4 regions of the Mesorhizobium sp. B2-6-1 genome follow, and region 1 is predicted to be linked to each of the others. Evidence: predicted binding sites of a transcription regulator. Region 1 holds the regulator's gene; each other region holds the start of a gene.
The links. The regulator PhoB, encoded in region 1, activates phosphate uptake and scavenging genes when phosphate is short. The targets are predictions, from matches to a motif close to TGTCATNNANCTGTCAT.
Positions count from the first base shown of each region.

Region 2: phnC (phosphonate ABC transporter ATP-binding protein) is a predicted target of PhoB. The motif match lies at 1,888-1,904, and genes of this name have one in related genera.
Region 3: FJ443_RS00545 (DUF1045 domain-containing protein) is a predicted target of PhoB. The motif match lies at 3,229-3,245, and genes of this name have one in related genera.
Region 4: FJ443_RS25490 (LTA synthase family protein) is a predicted target of PhoB. The motif match lies at 853-869, and genes of this name have one in related genera.

Region 1 is NZ_VFUH01000019.1:10,124-14,638, reverse strand. It holds gene xylF (D-xylose ABC transporter substrate-binding protein) at 2-1,042, opposite strand; gene FJ443_RS27840 (ROK family protein) at 1,302-2,543, shown strand; gene phoB (phosphate regulon transcriptional regulator PhoB) at 2,551-3,240, opposite strand; gene phoU (phosphate signaling complex protein PhoU) at 3,260-3,967, opposite strand; gene pstB (phosphate ABC transporter ATP-binding protein PstB) at 3,993-4,515, opposite strand, start outside.
Region 2 is NZ_VFUH01000007.1:194,095-198,609, forward strand. It holds gene phnD (phosphonate ABC transporter substrate-binding protein) at 1-878, opposite strand, end outside; gene phnC (phosphonate ABC transporter ATP-binding protein) at 970-1,818, opposite strand; gene FJ443_RS16745 (DapH/DapD/GlmU-related protein) at 2,080-2,697, opposite strand; gene phnL (phosphonate C-P lyase system protein PhnL) at 2,694-3,401, opposite strand; gene phnK (phosphonate C-P lyase system protein PhnK) at 3,466-4,242, opposite strand; partial or broken gene FJ443_RS16760 (alpha-D-ribose 1-methylphosphonate 5-phosphate C-P-lyase PhnJ) at 4,371-4,515, opposite strand, start outside.
Region 3 is NZ_VFUH01000001.1:105,239-109,753, reverse strand. It holds gene FJ443_RS00560 (DUF2231 domain-containing protein) at 96-614, shown strand; gene phnN (phosphonate metabolism protein/1,5-bisphosphokinase (PRPP-forming) PhnN) at 670-1,302, opposite strand; gene FJ443_RS00550 (alpha-D-ribose 1-methylphosphonate 5-triphosphate diphosphatase) at 1,299-2,438, opposite strand; gene FJ443_RS00545 (DUF1045 domain-containing protein) at 2,483-3,190, opposite strand; gene iolB (5-deoxy-glucuronate isomerase) at 3,342-4,154, opposite strand; gene FJ443_RS00535 (DUF3329 domain-containing protein) at 4,159-4,377, opposite strand; gene iolE (myo-inosose-2 dehydratase) at 4,418-4,515, opposite strand, start outside.
Region 4 is NZ_VFUH01000015.1:46,511-51,025, forward strand. It holds gene FJ443_RS25485 (recombinase family protein) at 1-699, opposite strand, end outside; gene FJ443_RS25490 (LTA synthase family protein) at 908-2,836, shown strand; gene FJ443_RS25495 (pilus assembly protein) at 2,882-4,515, opposite strand, start outside.

The DNA.
Region 1 (4,515 bases):
ATCAGTTGCAGGCCGCTACGCTGCCCGCCGCGACGCCGGCACAGACCTCGTCTTTCTTGATCCAGCCGGCGTCGATGACGACGTTGAGATTGTCCTTGGTGATCGCAACCGGGGTGAGGAACAGCGATTTGACGGTGTTCCCACCGGGCGTTGTGAAGTCCTTGACGCCGGCGATATCGGTCATCTTCTTGCCGTCGGCCAGCTGCGAGGCGATCTCGGCGGCATTCTTGCCGAGTTCACGCGCGTCCTTCCACACCGACACGGTCTGCGTGCCGAGCGCGATGCGGTTCAGCGCCGCGTGGTCGCCGTCCTGGCCCGAGACCGGAACGGTACCGGCCAGGCCTTGAGCCGTCAGCGCCGCGACGACGCCGCCGGCAGTGCCGTCATTGGCCGCGACCACCGCGTCGACCTTGTTGTCGTTGGCGGTCAGGAACTGCTCCATGTTCTTCTGCGCGTTGGCCGGCAGCCAGCCATCCGTATAGGCTTCGCCGACATTCTTGATCTTGCCGCTGTCGATGGCGTCCTTGAGCACTTCCATGGAGCCCGAGAACAGGAAATCGGCATTCGGATCGGCACCCGAGCCCTTGATGAAGACGTAGTTGCCTTCCGGCTTCACCTTGAACACTTCGCGGGCCTGCATGCGGCCGACTTCCTTGTTGTCGAAGGTCAGATAGAAGACGTCCTTGTTCTCGATCAGGCGGTCATAGCCGACGACCGGAATGCCTTCGTCGAGCGCCTTCTGCACCGCCGGGCCGATGGCGGAGGCGTCCTGCGCCAGGATGATCAGCGAATTGGCGCCCTGGGAGATCAGGCTCTCGACGTCGGTGAGCTGCTTGCCGGGATTGGACTGGGCGTCGGCGGAAATATACTTGTCGCCGGCGGCTTCGATCGCCTTCTTCATGGCGGCCTCGTCGGTCTTCCAGCGCTCTTCCTGGAAGTTCGACCAGGAAACGCCGATGACCTTGTCCTTCGCCTGCGCGACCGACGCGAGCGTCAGCGACATGGCGACACCCGCCAGGATGGCGGCTGTGAATCTCTTCATCTTAATCCTCCCTGCGCCGCGTATGGCGCGACCAAACAGGCCCGTAGGCCGGCACAAAGGCTCTATTTTTTCGAGCCTCGAAAAAACACTGGTCCATCGTCGGAACGCTGTCAACGTCGATTCTGATGTATTTTGATGTCCTCGTGAATTTTTTTCGAGCTCCGGAATAAATAATGACAGCCAAGGCCGGTTCTGCCAGTATTTGACGGTCGTCGGGATCCTGGGGAGAGAACGCGGCGACGGGGAGGATGCGAGAAACATGTCGGTCGGAATCCGCCACGACGATTTGCGCCGACGCAACCGGGCGATGGTGATCGCGGCCGTGCGCCGTGCCGGGCAGCCCTCGCGCACCGAGATTGCCGCGACCACCGGGCTCAGCCATTCCACCATATCGGCGATCTCCTCCGACCTGATTGGCGAAGGCATCCTGGCGCAGAGCAAGCCGAGCGAGGCCGGTGCGCTGAAACGCGGTCGGCCGCAGGTCGGCCTCAGCCTCAACCCTGAAGCCGCGGCGGTGATGACCGTTGTGCTGTCGCTGAATTTCCTCTCCGTCGCAGTCATCGACTATGCCGGCCAGGTGATATCTGAGGAGCAGCGCCGGCTGGACACGCTGACCCTGTCGCGCGAGGCGCTGATCGGCGAATGCGTGGCCATCGTCAGGCGGCGGTTCGAGGATCCCGACCTCGACGTCGGCAGCATCGCCCGTATCGCGCTGGCGATCCAGGGCATCACCGACACGGATGCGCGCGCCATGCTGTGGTCGCCGATCACGCCGCAGACCGACATCGCCTTCGCCGACATACTGGAGGCCGAGTTCGGCATTCCCGCCACCATGGAGAACGATTGCAACATGATGGCGGTGGCGCTGCGCTGGCGCGATCCCCAGCGCTACCGCGACGACTTCATCGCCATACTTTTGTCGCACGGCATCGGCATGGGCTTGGTGCTGAAGGGTGAACTGTTCACCGGCACCCATTCATCCGGAGGCGAGTTCGGCCACATGATCCATCGCCCCGGCGGGGCGCTCTGCCGCTGCGGGCGGCGCGGCTGCGTCGAGGCCTATGCCGGCAACTATGCCATTTGGCGCAACGCGAGGCAGCTTGGCGAGGACACCCAGCCCGTCGACGTCAGCGACGCCGACATGCGCACCCTGGCGGCCTCGGCGCGCGAAAAGGACGGGCCGGAGCGCGAAGCCTACCGCAAGGCCGGCGAGGCGCTGGGTTACGGCCTTGGCAGCCTGTTCGCCCTGATCGATCCGGCGCCGGTCGCCATGGTCGGCGTCAGCGCCGCCGCCTTCGACCTGATCGAGCCGGCTCTGCGCGAGGCCATTGCCCAGACCGCCGGCGGCCAGCACTCGAAATCGATTTCCTTCGACACCGAGCCGAACGAACTGCCGCTGATCCGCGAGGGCTGCGCCATGCGCGCGCTAACCTTCGTCGACCAGGAAATTTTCGCGCCGGGGGCACAGGCGAAATCAGGCATAGGCGAGAACGTTGCGTGACATATCCCTAGTCTTCGCGGATCGCGTACCCCGCGCCCCGAATGGTGCGGATCACGTCAGGCATGCGGCCGTTGTTGACCGCCTTGCGCAGCCGGCCGACATGCACGTCCACGGTGCGCTCGTCGATATAGATCGTTTCGCCCCAGACATTGTCGAGCAGTTGGCTGCGCGAGAACACGCGGCCGGGATGTCGCATCATGAATTCGAGCAGGCGGAACTCGGTCGGCCCGAGCCGGATCTCGCTTTTCTTGCGGTAGACCCGGTGCGATTCACGGTCGAGCACGATGTCGCCGACCTTGAGCACGCTGGACAGAACTTCGGGCTTGGCGCGGCGCAGCAGCGCCTTGACGCGTGCCATGAATTCCGGCGTTGAGAACGGCTTGACCAGATAGTCGTCGGCGCCGGTGGAGAGACCGCGCACCCGGTCGCTTTCCTCGCCGCGCGCCGTCAGCATGATGATCGGCAGCCGCTCGGTATCGGGCCGCATGCGGAGACGGCGGCAGAGCTCGATGCCGGACACCGCCGGCACCATCCAGTCGAGCACAAGAAGGTCAGGGACATTCTCATGCAAGCGGATCTCGGCTTCGTCGCCGCGCGTCACCACCTCTACCTGATAACCCTCCGATTCCAGATTGTAACGGAGCAGCACACCCAGCGGCTCCTCGTCCTCCACCACCATGATGCGTGGCGCGATCATCGACTGGTCACCCCTGCCGTCAAGCCGCTGGCGCCGACATCGCCGTCTCGTCCTGCTTCGGGCGATTGGCGGGCAATTGCGTGCCGGTCAGCACATAATAGGCATTTTCGGCAATGTTGGTCACGTGATCGCCGATGCGCTCGAGATTCTTGGCGCAGAACAAAAGATGCGTGCAGGCGGTGATGTTGCGCGGATCCTCCATCATGTAGGTCAGCAGCTCGCGGAAGACCGACGTGTATTTGACGTCGATGCGTTCATCGTCGGCGCGCAGCTTGGCAAGTGCCGCGGCATCGCGCGCCGCATACTCCTCGATCACACCTTGGACCTGGATCAGCACAAGCTGCGCCATGGCGTCGATGGAGTGCGACAGGTCGCGCGGCGTGGCGGCAAGGCCGACGGTGCCGACGCGCTTGGCGATGTTCTTGGCGAGATCGCCGATGCGTTCGAGATCGCCCGCCATGCGGATCGAGCCGACGACATGGCGCAGATCGTCCGCCATGGGCTGCCGCTTGGCGATCAGGGTGATGGCGCGGTCGTCGAGTTCGCGCTGGCGCGCATCCATGATCGCGTCGTCGGAGACGACGCGCTGGGCGAGCGCGTTGTCGGAATTCAGGAGCGCCTTGGTCGCGCCGCCGACCATCGATGAGGCGAGATCGCCCATGTCGCGGATCAGCCTGCTGATCTGTCCGAGATCTTCGTCAAAGGCTGCGACTGTGTGTTCGGCCATGATCTTGGTCCTCGTATGCCTGGGATCAGCCGAAGCGGCCGGTGATATAGTCCTGCGTGCGCTTCTCGCGGGGCGACGTGAAGATCTTCTCGGTGCGGTCGAACTCGACCAGCTCGCCCAGATACATGAAGGCGGTCTGCTTCGACACGCGCGCCGCCTGCTGCATGTTGTGGGTGACGATGACGATCGTATAATCGGCCTGCAACTCGTCGATCAGCTCCTCGATCTTGGCGGTCGACAGCGGATCGAGCGCCGAGGCAGGCTCGTCGAGCAGGATGACCTCCGGCTTCACCGCCACCGTGCGGGCGATGCAGAGGCGCTGCTGCTGGCCGCCCGAAAGGCTGAGGCCGCTGGCGTTGAGCTTGTCCTTGACCTCGCTCCACAGTGCCGCGCGCTTCAGCGCCTGCTCGACACGGCCGTCCATCTCCGCCTTGCTGAGCTTCTCATAGAGCCTGACGCCGAAGGCGATGTTCTCGTAGATCGACATCGGGAACGGCGTCGGCTTCTGGAACACCATGCCGATCTTGGTCCTGAGCAGGTTGAGGTCC
Region 2 (4,515 bases), on a different contig from region 1:
ACGATGACGTTATAGAAATCCGCCTTCACCGGAACGTAGCCGGTAAAATCACCGCCTTCGACGCCTTCGAAGCAAGCCTTGTCCTTCTTGGGCAGGTCGGTGAAGAAGGCCGCCAGCTTGGCCGTCATCTCGTCGCCGAGCGCCGTGCGCACGACCAGCGGACCGTTCGGGATCAGGCCCGAGCGCCAGACCTCGACGAAGTCGTTGGGGTCGACGGCGCCCTTGGCGACTTCCTTGTGGAAGGTGCCGGAGGTGTAGCCGTCCTTGAAGTCGCCGATGCCGGAGGAATCGTCCACCGCCACGTCGACCTTGCCGTCACGCACGGCGAGCACATTGTTCTCATGGCCGCCATTGAACTGGGTCGAGGCGAAGAAGGTCTCGTTCGACGCGCCCGTGTCCTTCGGAATCTGCGTCAGCGGGATCAGGTAGCCGGAGGTCGAATCCGGATCGGCGTAACCGAGCTTCTTGCCCTTGGCCGACTTGATGTCGGTGATGCCGGAGGACTTCAGCGCCAGGCCGATCGAATAGTAGCCGGTCGCGCCGTCGGTCTGCTGGGTGGTGAGAATCGGGGTTACCGCCTTGGGATCCTTGAGGACGACGCTGGCGTAGCCGGAAGCGCCGAGTTCGGCGAAGTCGAGCGTGCCGCCGAGAAGTCCCTGGATGACGCCGTCATAGTCGGCGGCCGGGAACAGCGAGACCTTCTCGAAGCCGAATTCGGCCTTCAGGTGATCGGCCAGGCACTGGTAGTTGCGCAGCCGGTCGGTTTCGTTCTCGCCGCCGAGGATGCCGACGCGGAATTCCTTCATATCGGCGGCATGCGCCGCGCCGGTGGCCATTGCAAGCACCGAAACGGCGCTGAAAACCATTTTCCTGAACATCTGATTTCTCTCCTGTAGGTTCCGGCCCCGCGCCGGCGGCGTTGGTGATTTTGACGGGTGCCCTGACGCGGGCTGGCGATCCAGGTCGCTCTCAGTAACCCGGGAACGCGGGTTCGAGCGGTCCGGCGGATGCGGCGATTTTTTGCTTGAAGGCAACGCTGGTCGAGGTGATGGCCTCGGAGATTTCGCCGCCATTGCTGTCGGCGCCATAGACGAGACGGACGGCCTCGCGGTTAAGCTCCTCCGGCGGCCCGTCGAACACGACCTTGCCCGCGGCCATGCCGATGATGCGGTTGCAATAGGTACGGGCGGTGTCCAGCGTGTGCAGGTTGGTGACCACGGTGATGCCTTCGCGCAAATTGATGTCCTGCAGCGAATCCATCACCACCTTGGCGTTGAGCGGGTCGAGCGAAGCGATCGGTTCGTCGGCCAGGATCACCCGGGGCTGCTGCATCATGGCGCGGGCAATGGCGACACGCTGCTGCTGGCCGCCCGACAAGGTGCCGGCGGGCTGCAGCGCGGTACGGGCGATGTCGAGCCGCTCGAGGGCCGCGACCGCCTGCGCACATTCGGTTCGCGAGAACATGCCGAAAAGGTTCGACAGGGTCGGACGATGGTTCAGCCGGCCGAGCAGCACATTGGTCAGCACGTCGAGGCGCGGCACAAGGTTGAATTGCTGGAAGATCATGGCGCAGTCGCGCTGCCAGCGCCTGAGCGGCGAACCGCGCAATTGCGAGACCTCGGCTCCGTCGAAGAAAATCGATCCATGGCTGGGATCGATGAGGCGGTTGATCATACGCAGAAGGGTCGACTTGCCGGCGCCGGAACGGCCGATGACGCCGACCATCTGACCCTGCGGGATCGAGATGCTGACATCGTTAACGGCGGTGTTCTTGCCAAATCGTCGGGTGACGCCGCGGATTTCGAGCGTGGCTGACATGGTGCGTTCCCGTCCAGTCGCGGTTGAAGGTCCTGTTGACCCTCGCTAGCGCAGCGCCATGAACCTGCGGTGTCGGATTGATGTCAGTTTTGTTACCACCCACAGCCGTGTCGTGCGCGATCAGGCCAGGACCAATCAGTTCCTCGAAGTGCTTCCATGTCCCTGAAGCTGCGGAAGGCAGGCGGCTCGAGAAGACAGCCCCCTGCCCGAACTCTATGTAAGGGATGCGAATAGTGAGCAGCCCTATTCCATTCACCACCGTCATCCACCGTATTTTTCCAGGAAAGCTTCGGCCTCGAGCTGACGGAAATCGTCGAGTGCGGCGCGCAGCCTCGCATGGTCCCAATCCCACCAGGCAAGCGCCTGGTAGCGCTCGGCGGTGCGGCGGTCGAAGCGCTCGCGGACCGGCTTTGCCGGCACGCCGGCGACGATGGTGTAGGGAGCGACATCCTTCGATACCACCGCTCCGGCGCCGACGGCGGCGCCATCGCCGACGGTGATGCCGGGCAGGACTGTCGAGCCATGGCCAAGCCATGTGTCGTGGCCGATTGTGACGCGCCTGGCGCGGCGCTCAGCGAAAAATTCGCTCTCGTGTTCGGCATCGTCCCAATAGTCCGATGCGCGGTAGGTGAAGTGGTGCAGCGTCGGTCGCCAGGTCGGGTGGTTGGTGGCGTTGATGCGCACGCTTGCCGCGATGTTGGAGAATTTGCCGATCGTCGCACACCAGACGGCGCAGTCCTGCATCATGTAGGAATAGTCGCCGAGTTCGCTTTCCGAAACCCGACAGCGGTCGGCGATTTCGGTCCACCGGCCAAGCGTCGAATTCTCCACATCCGCCGTCCGATGGACCAGCGGCGTTTCCGACAGTTTTTTAGTCATGCGGCGAGCTTTCCCGGGGCGAAGGCGGTGACGTCGATGATGCGGTCGGCCACCGCTTCGCGCACATCATGGTCGTGGAAGATGCCGAGCAGGGCGACGCCTGCCGCCTTCTTGGCGGCGATGAGTTCGATCACCACATCGCGGTTCCTGGCGTCGAGCGAAGCGGTCGGCTCGTCGAGCAGCAGGATCGGGTGCCCGGTGATGAAGCCGCGCGCGATGTTGACGCGCTGCTGCTCGCCGCCGGAGAAGGTCGCCGGCGGCAATGCCCAGAGTTTTTCCGGCAGGTTGAGCCGCGCCAGCAAGGCGCGCGCCTTGCTTCTTGCTGCTTCGCGATCCTCGCCGCGCTCCACCAGCGGCTCGGCGACGACGTCGAGCGCCGGTACGCGCGGCACGGTGCGCAGGAACTGGCTGACATAGCCGATGGTCTGGCGGCGCACGGCAAGCACGGTGCGTGGGCTGGCGCTGGCGAGATCGATGAGCCCGTCTTCGTGCGTGACGATGATCTGGCCTTCGTCGACGGCGTAATTGCCGTAGAGCATCTTCAGGATCGAGCTCTTGCCGGCCCCGGACGGGCCGCCGAGCACGGTGCATTCACCGGCGCGGATCGAGAAGGAGACACCGGCGACGACAGGCAGTTTGATGCCGTCGCGCAGATGCATGGTGAAGCTCTTGGCGAGATCGGAGACAACGAGAGGCGTCGGCATCAGAAGGTACTCCAATCGTTATTCGTTTGCGGGCAGGACAGAGGGGGGTGACTTGGCGCCATCGTCAAACCTGCAGAATCGAGGAAACAAGCAATTGCGTGTACGGCGCGCGCGGGTCGTCGAGCACACGGTCGGTGAGGCCGCTTTCGACGACGCGGCCGTCTTTCATCACTATCATGCGCTGGGACAAAAGCCGCGCCACCGCGAGGTCGTGGGTGACGACGATGGCGGCGAGGCCGAGATCGGTGACGAGGCCGCGCAAGAGATCGAGCAGGCGCGCCTGCACCGAGACGTCGAGGCCGCCTGTCGGTTCATCCATGAACACCAGCCGCGGGCCGGTGACGAGGTTGCGGGCAATCTGCAGGCGCTGGCGCATGCCGCCGGAAAAGGCGCGCGGCTCGTCGTCGATGCGGTCTTCCTCGATCTCGACGCGCGACAGCCAGTCAACGGCGGTGGCGCGGATCTTGCCGTAGTGGCGGTCGCCCACCGCCATCAGCCGCTCGCCGACATTGGCGCCGGCCGACACCGTCATGCGCAAGCCGTCGGCCGGATTCTGGTGGACAAAGCCCCAGTCGGTGCGCATCAGGAAGCGGCGCTCGGCCTCGCTCATGCGGTAGAGTTCGCGGAACTGGCCGTCGCGCATGCGGTAGCTGGCGGTGCCGGATGAGGGCAGCAGCCGCGTCGACAGGCAGTTGAGCAATGTCGTCTTGCCGGAGCCGGATTCGCCCACGACAGCCAGGACTTCGCCCGGCCACAGATCGAAGGTGACGTTGTCGCAGCCGACGCGCGAGCCGTAGAATTTCGAGAGCGCCGAAACGCGCAGCAAGGGTTCGTCGGTCATTGTATCTCCTTACCCTCCCCCTTGTGGGGAGGGTCGGCGCGCAGCGCCGGGGTGGGGGCTGCCGATGGGTCGCTACCCCCACCCGCGCCTTCGGCGCGACCTCCCCACAAGGGGGAGGTAGGGGTGCTGCGCCGCTTCTCGCAGTGGTCGGTGTCGGAGCAGACGAACATGTGGCCGCCGTGGTCGTCGAGGATGACCTCGTCGAGATAAACGTTCTCGGCGCCGCACAACGCGCAGGGCTGGTCGAAGGTCTGCACCTCGAACGGATGATCC
Region 3 (4,515 bases), on a different contig from region 1:
GGCATCGCGAAAACGGTCTTGCGAGCTTCCATCCGGATTGGAACGAAACCCTTATCTGGGCGTTGTTCAAAGCTTTTCTATTCGGAGGCATTGTCATGGCCGCGAATCCGCTAAGCACCGCCAAGGTGGGAGGTCATCCCATCCATCCGATGCTCATTCCCTTTCCTGTCGCGTTCCTTGTCGGCGCGTTTCTCACCGATTTGATGTTCTGGGGGACTGCCGACGCCTTTTGGGCACGCGCGTCGATGTGGCTGATTGGAGCAGCCATCGTCATGGCTCTCCTGGCGGCGATTGCCGGCTTTATCGATTTCCTGAGCGAGCCGCGCATCCGCGCCCTGACGGACGCCTGGTACCACATGGTCGGCAATTTGACCGCCGTCGTTCTGGCGCTGATCAATTTCTATCTTCGCTACAGCCAAGGCGCCGAAGCGGCAGTTCGCCCATGGGGAGTGCTGCTTTCATTGATCGTTGTCTGCATCCTGCTGTTTACCGGCTGGAAAGGCTGGGAAATGGTGTACCGCCATCACGTCGCGGTTCTGGACGCGCCGACACAACCTTCGGCAACGCCGTCGGCCAGCACGCGTCGTGCCGATCACGACCGGCACGCGGCATAAAAGGAAGGTGTTTCGATGTTCAGGTCAGGCGAGCGCCACCTGACCATCAACACCTTTAGTCGATCAGCCCCGACATGTCGGAGAACGCCATCGCCTTGCGCAGCACCTCGGCAAAGCGCTCGCCTGCCGCTTCGCGCGAACCGCTATTGTCGATCGAGGTGACGCCGGGTCCGGAGAGCGTCACAGGGGCGCTGCGCGCCAGGCGTGCCAGAACCTCCCCGCGCGACTCGCGGCCACGCATCGCCAGCCGCCCGGCCAGCACATCGGGCGAAGCGGTGATCTCGACGATGACCAGATTGGCATAGCGCTTTCGCAAGGCAGGGATGATCGCGCGCGATACGTTGGCGACAGCGACATGGCCGTTGGCCACTGCCCAATCGACCTCGGCCGGCAGGCCGTAGCGCAGGCCGTGCGCCTCCCAGGAGACGGCGAAGGCGCCGTCGGCTTCGGCTTCGATGAAGGCGGCATCCGCCAGCGTGTCGTGATCCTCGCTTGCCGTGTCGCTCGGTCTGGTGATGACGCGGCGCACGAACTCCAGCCGCGGCTCGTCGGCGAAAAGCGCCTTGGCATGGCCGATGATCGTATCCTTGCCGGCGCCGCTCGGGCCCACCACGGCAACGAAGACGCCGTCGCGTATCGGAAACGCCTCGGCCGACAGTTCACGCTCGATCAATGCCGAAGCCATCACGCGACCCGCCGCCCCTGCCGCCAGACCGTGCGCACCACCGGAACGTGGTCGTCGAGGCGCACGCGCACCAGGTCGGCCCGGCGGCCCTCTTCGATGACGCCGCGATCGGAAAGACCGACGGCCTCGGCCGGGTTCTTGGACACCATTGCCACCGCCTGCGGCAGGGAAATGCTATCGACGACGTCGCCGAGAAAGAAGGCGGACTGGATCAGGCTGAAGGGGATGTAGTCGGACGACAATATGTCGAGCAGGCCGTCGCTGGCCAGCGTGCGCGCCGAGACGTTGCCCGAATGCGAGGCGCCCCGCATGACATTGGGCGCGCCCATCAGCACGCCGAGCCCTGCATCCTTCGAAGCCCTGGCGGCTTCCTCGGTGGTTGGGAATTCGGCAACGCGCACGCCTTGCTCGATGGCTTCGTCGACATGGCCCGTCGTCGCATCGTCATGGCTCGCAAGCACGATGCCGCGCTCGTGGCAGGCGGCGGCGATGAAGACGCGGTTCGGGGCCGAATTCCGTGCCGATTCGCCCATCCGCTTCTCGCAGAATTTCTGGAAATCGCGATCGGTCAGCTTCAGCTTGCGTTGATAGTAGTAGGCATAGGTTTCGAGGTTGACGAACTGGCGCTGGCCCGGCGCATGGTCCATCAGCGAGGCGAGCTTCACCCGTTCGTCGGTCTCGAAATTGGCGAAGGCCCTGAGGCAATCCGGCGCCGAGACCTCGCAGCGCAGATGGATGAAATGGTCGGCCCGCAATCGATCCATCCGCACGCTGTCCTCGATCGCGTCGGCGAGCTTGCGGATATCGGTGGCGTTGAGATCGGCATCCTGGTCCATGCCGACACGCAAGGCGTCGAGCACGGTGGTAATGCCGGCGGTCGCCACTTGCGCGTCATGGGCGAGCACGGCGGCGATCGGGTTCCACCGCACCTTCGGCCGCGGCGCATAATGGCCTTCGAGATGATCGGTGTGAAGCTCGACCAGCCCCGGAATGATGAAGTCGCCAGCCATGTCCTCGCCGGCTCGCACGGCGCCGGAGGATATGTCGGCGATCAGACCGTCACGCATCACGAGCGAGCCCTCGATGATCTCGTCGGCAAGAACGATGCGGGCGTTGCTCAGAATGGTCTCGGCGGTCATTTCAGGCAGTCCTTGGTTTTTTCTCGCCTTTACGGCTTGTTGCTTCAGGCGGTTTTTCTGGCCGGACGGCGCCCGAGCGCGTGCTGGGAAAGCACCATGAACGGGGCGCCGGGTTCGGGCTCGATGAACAACGTCAGCGCGTCCACCGGAACCGGCTGGCGCAGCACCTCGGCGAACAGGCCCTCGATTGCCAGGCGAAGACGAAGGCTTTCCTGTGGCCCGGCCCTGCCGGACAGCGTCATGTGAAAGCGGAAGCTCTCGAAGACGTAAGGATAGCCCCATTGGCAGAGATTGCGGAATTCGCCCGGCTTCAGCGAGTCCGGGCTGCGCCGCTCGATCTCGGCCTCCGTCAACGGCGCGCGAAAGCGGTCGAAATCGCGCACCACGTCATCGGCGAAGCGATTGAGCGGAGGCAATGGCGCCTCCGGCACCAGTGCGAAGAAACCGTCGATCTGGCTGACGACGAGACGCGGGATCATCACAACGGGCGTCGCCTCGGCAAAGGCGTCGAGCGCTGCGCGCAACGAGGCTTCGGTTTCGTTGGCCGCTAACCGGAAAGGGGCTTTCAGCGTTGCGTGAAAACCATAGCGCCGTGCCGATGCGGTGTGGAAGGCGACTTCCGCCGCCGACAAATCGCCCACCGCCTCCACCGGTCGCGTCGCGGCGCCGAACGGGTCACGGCCCAGCCAGTTGGCGGCGATCCGCGCCAATTTTTCGTCCTGTTGGGGGGTGAAGTAGATGGCGTAGCGCATCGAAAATCCTCGTCAGCCCGTTGCCATAGGTGATTTCCATGACGGATTGACGAAGCTTTGAAGGGTTTTCGAAGGCAAATCGACCCCGCCGGTCCTTAGCCGACGATTTTTCTGATCTGGACCAACAGGTTCAGCCGTGAACGCGCAACGGTCAGGCCTTCATCAGCCATTCGTGCTCGGGCGCATTGTGGAATTTCCACGTCCGCTTCGGGCCGGCCATGACGTTGAGATAGTAGAGGTCGTAGCCATGGCAAGCCGCGCAGGGGTGATAGCCCTTGGGCACCAGCACGACGTCGCCGTCCTCGATCGCCATCGCCTCGTCCAGCGCGCGGGAGCCGTCCTTGTCGGCGTCGGTATAGACCCGCTGGAAAGCAAAGCCCTGCGGCGGGTTGAGGCGGTGATAATAGGTTTCCTCGAGATAGGATTCGTTAGGCAGATTGTCCTGGTCGTGCTTGTGCGGCGGATAGCTCGACGTATGGCCGCCGGGCGTGATGACCTCGACCACCAGCAGCGAATCGGCCGGCTTGCCCTCGGGCAGGATGTTGGTGACGTAGCGCGTATTGGTGCCCTTGCCGCGCACCTCCTGGCCGAGGTCGTCAGGCCCGATGACGCGAACCGGCAGGCCGCCGCTCAATCCCGGCGCCGAGCAGACCGCCAGTTCCAGTCCGCTATCAGCCGTCACCGACCAGTCCGATCCCTGCGGCACATAGACCGACCATGGTTTGCCTTCGAAGGGCGACATGCGCTGGCCAAGCAGGCCGAGATCCTTGCCGCCGGCCGTGACCGTGCCCTTGCCGGTGACGAACACCAGGCAGACTTCGCGATCGTCCGTTGTTCCCGAAGCCGTTTCGCCCGGTTCCAGCCGGTGCAGGTCGAACCCGACATAGGTCCATCCGGCGCTTTGCGGCGTGACATGCGCGACACGGCCATGGCCCTTGTCGGCTTTGACCAGCAGCTTCGACATCCGGTTACTCCTTCGGTTCGACTTCGGCGGGCGCCTTGTTCTCGTCGGCCGGCTTGTAGAGATAAAAAAACTGCCAGACGCCATAGCCGGCGAAGCCCAGCGCGATCACGCCCCAGAACGGCGTGCCGCTCGCGAATTCGATGATCGACCAGATGACGCAGACCGCGACGACGGCGACACGCCGCCATAGGGGCCGGAAGAAGGGGTGCTCGGAATCTTTCATCGCGGCAACCTACAGCAAGCCCGGCCTGGCGAGAACCCGATCAGACATCGGGGAAGCCCTGGGTCTCGACCGTGTAGCCGGCCGCCGTCATCACCCGCATCAACTCCTTGTGGCCCACCTGCGCCATCTTGAGCGGCG
Region 4 (4,515 bases), on a different contig from region 1:
CAGCCCGAGGCCGGAAATGCACATGTCGAATATCCATTGGACGATTGCCACCTTGGCTTCATCCATCTGCAAATCCCCGTTGGCGTCATAGTAGAGCCATGCAGGAAGGTTGCCGGGGATCGGCTTGCCGGTTTCCCGTGCCAGCTTGGTCCTGCCAACCCAACTGTCTTTCACACGTTTCGAAAGCTTCTGGACGAAGCGATGGCTGGACTTCATTTCGTCGATGGCGTCTTCCAAATCTCGTTCGTTGATGTCTTCCCAACGGAAGCGCTTTTCGTCGTCTTCCCCGAGCGTGACGAGCACGATTCCAGCATGGATGATGTCGAGGAAGATTCGCAGCACTTCCACGGTGCGCATGCGGCTTAAGCGATCAAGCGACTCCAGCAAGAGGAACGAACCCTTTAGAATGCTGCCGGCCTTCGCAGCGGCCACGAATGCGCCCAAGGCACCTTCCTTCAAGTTCTTGCCCCGGTATGCCGAGATGCCGGCATCGATCATGATTTTGTCATCGGCCAGCCTGATGCCGTTTTCCCGGCACCACTTTTCAGCCATGTGCTTTTGACGACGCAAAGAGTCCCCATCGCCTTGGATGGCTGATGACCAGCGGATGTAGGAATAGGCTAGTGGACTACCTGCGGTAGCCAATGTTTCAACATCTTCCGTATATGAATGAGATTTTAAAAAAGACAACGATTTCATTGGCTTCCACCAGTTTAACCGCCATATGGGAAGCCAGCCGGGACATACAAGCCTCCCCGTGGTGGTAGAAGCTTTACTTGATCACTCCTGATGAAAACCGCTCACGAATCGTTTGCTGGCTCCTCTTATTTCCGCCACAGGCGCTAGCTTTGCGTGACAATTCCATGACAATCGAGTGACGGGTCTGTCGCTGGGTGGGGAAGTTAAAGTGGCTAGGATTTCGAAAGGCGCAGGCAAAGCCGCGCCACAGTTTCTGGAAGACGATCCTTCCACCGGCTACCTGCCGGGACGGAAGTGGCCGACCATACGCTATGGGCTGACCAGCCTGCTGATCGCGGCCGTCCTGGTGTTCGCCATCGAATTGATCGTGCGCGGCGACTTCGCCGGCACGGTTTCCTTCTTCCTGCAGCCGCTCAAGCCGGGCTGGACCACGATCGTGGTGTTCGCACTGGTTCTGGTCGGCCTCGATGCCGTTTTCGGCCGCAGCTATCAAAGCCTGATGATCGTCGCGCCGCTGACGCTCTCGCTGGCTTTCATCGGTCACCAGAAATCGCATTATCTCGGCGATCCCCTCTACCCGACCGATTTCCTCTACTCCCGCCAGATCGTGGCGCTGCTGCCGCTTCTGGTGCGTGACCGCCCGATGACTGCCCTTGCCATGATTGTCGGCATCGTCGCCGGCCTGTCGCTGCTCATCTATGGCTGGCGGGTCTGGCGTCGAAAGGTGCCCATACTCAGCCGCAAGGGCCGTCTCGCCCGGCTGACGCTGGCGGTGCCGCTGCTCGCCTTCTTCGTCTCGATCATGGACTATGCCACCTTCTCCTGGACCCGGGACCGGCTGCAGATCATCCCGATTATGTGGGACCAGAAGGAAAATTACGCCTCCAACGGCTTTGCGCTCGCCTTCGCGCTCAACGTGCCGATGGCGCATGTCTCGGCGCCGCCAGGCTATTCGGAAAAGGCGATCGCGGCCATCGACAGGCCGCAGGTGACCGCCTCGGTGCCCCAGGAAAAGCCCGACATCATCGTCGTCATGAGCGAATCCTTCTGGGATCCGACCAAGCTGCCCGGGGTCACCATCACGCCCGATCCGATCCCCAATGTGCGGGCGCTGCGTTCGGGCTCCATGTTCTCACCCGAATTCGGCGGCATGACCGCCAATATCGAGTTCGAGGCACTGACCGGCTTCTCCAACGCCTTCCTGCCGGCCGGCAGCATCCCCTACCAGCAATATGTGCGCACGCCGACGCCGTCGCTGGCGACCTTCCTGAAGAGGGAGGGCTACAGGGCGCGCGCCATCCATCCGGGCACCAACTGGTTCTGGAACCGCGGCGCGGTCTATGCCGATTTCGGCTTCGACGACTTCAGATCGGAAGAGACGCTGCCGCCGATGCAAAAGCGCGGGCCGCTGGCATCCGACGCGGCGATGACGGACGAGATCATCAGCGAGGCCGATGCCAGCGATGCCCCGGTGTTCTTCTTTGCCGTCAGCCTGCAGAACCACGGCCCTTACGAGCCGAACCGCTACTATAATCCGACCCACACCGTGCAGGCCCCGATCAGCCAATGGGCGCGTGAATCGCTGCTGAGTTACACCGAGGGCTCGGCCGACGCGGACCGCGGTCTCGAACGCCTGGTCGAATGGGCAAAGAAACGCTCTCGCCCCACCGTCATCGCCTTCTTCGGCGACCATCTGCCGCCGCTTGGGCCGGTCTATGTAGAGACCGGGTTCATGAAGGACAATGTCGCGCCGCGCAAGGAGGCTTCCGCCGAGGCGGCGCTGGAGCATCATCAGACGCCACTGGTCATCTGGTCGAACCGCACAGGCCCTGCCAAGGACATGGGCGCCGTCAGCCCCGCCTTCCTGCCCTATCACATCCTGAAAACGGCCGGCATCACCCACCCCTACTATACCGGCTTCCTGGGCGAGATGCGCGAACGCTACCGCGTGGTCGACCGCAATCTGCTGCTGACGCCGGCGGGAGAAGCCACGCCCGATTGGGCGCGGCAAAAGCAGATCGACCCGGCGATCCGCGACTTCCGGCTGCTGCAATACGACATGATGTTCGGCAAACGCCACGCGGCGCCCGACTTCTTCCCCGAAACGGTGGACAAGGTCGTCGCCCATATGAGCTGAAATTCGCGGCATCCTTCCAGGATGCCGCCCAGCGGGGTCGAGCGTTCAATTCGTCAGTTGCAATTTCGAGAATTTGTTGGCGATCTGCTGGAACACGTTCGGCAATTTGTTTGGATCGTTGACGGCATAGTAGTCGCTGGGATCCGAGGCGCACGCGCTGTAGAGCGTGCGGTTGGCGGCGGTGTCGGATTGCAGCACCATCGTGTAGATTTCGGCGCCCTGCTTCTTCAGCTGCGTGCAGACGCTTTTGGTCCATCCGTCGACATTGCGCGCGGCGGTGGTCTGATTGTCCGATCCAAGCCGACCGGCAGCGCCATAGGCTGAGCCCGCGAGAAAACCATAGGACGTATAGTCGGACTTGGTCGTCTCGTTGCTGGCGCCGTAGACGACATTCTCGCCGTCGGTGAGCAACATGACGATCTTGCTCACCCCAGGCGTCTTCCAAGGCGTCCCCTCGGCATATGGCGCACTCGGCGACAACACTCGCTGGCCCCAGGCCAGGCCCTCGGAAACATTGGTGCCGGACCCCGCCCATGCAAGCATCTTGGCGGCCTCGTTGCGAAGTTTTGTAAAGTCTTCGGTCAAGGGGACGATTGGCGAGGGACAGGACCGGTTTGGCCCCACCGTCAATTGCAAGGCGTTTGGATCGTTTGTGACCGCGGTGGCAATGGCGGTGTTCTGCGGCGCCACATATTTGGCGACTGTTTCAAGATCACCCCGCAAAAGCCCGGCAGCACTTCCGAGCAAGCCGCTCAGATCTATTCCGAGAATATTCAGTCCGCCATTCCGAGCAAGTTTGGCCTCATCAGGGGCGTCGTCGATAAAGGAATTGTTGTAGTGATAGGCATCGTTTGAATAGCCGCTGGAAGGTCTCGTCCCCTTTCCCGGACTGTCCGGCGCGAAATAAGGCACGAACAGAGTGTCAGGGTAACGTGGATCAGGCGGCGTATCGGCGATATTAAGGACACCAGGCCGCGCCTCGACGCAGCCTTTCCAACCCGTATCCTCCCCCTTGCCGTCCTTCCACCCCGTCAATTTGGCGGCAGAGGCCGGATCTTTCATCAACTGCCTGAACAGCGCCATATGATTGGGACGCTTGTCGTTGATGACGGGGAAATTGATTCCATTGGTGGATGACTTGCCGTCCATGTCGATCCAGGACGGGTCGAACCCGTCGCCGTTGACATTGACAGCCGTGACGAAGGGTACCAGCGCCACGCGGACCTTGCGCGTCGGTGATTGCGCCGCTTCCAGATATTTGAGCAGATTGTCCGTCGCTGTCTTGAGGGCAGCAATTTTGGCGCCGGCCATCGAGCCGGTGTTGTCCAGAACCAGCACGACTTCGAGCTGGTTGTTCGATTCGACCGCCGAGGCATCGACCACGATGTGCCTGCTCTCACCGAGCAGGAAGGCGAAGTTCAAATCGACGTCAGCCGAGGCGACGGCCTTCGTCTTGACGAAGTTGACGCCCCTGTCGACCGTCAACGTGGCCCGCGCATTTGTGAGTTCGCCATGTCCGGCTACGTTGGCCTGGAAATAGCGGTTGAAGGCGTCGGTGCGGGTGATGTCCAGATCGCCGAGATGCGAGGAGGCGAGATTTGCCGCGTCGAGCGCATTCTGCAGGTTGCTCTTGGCCCGCATGATGGTGGAGACATCGGCTGCGAAGGCCACCGCCGACA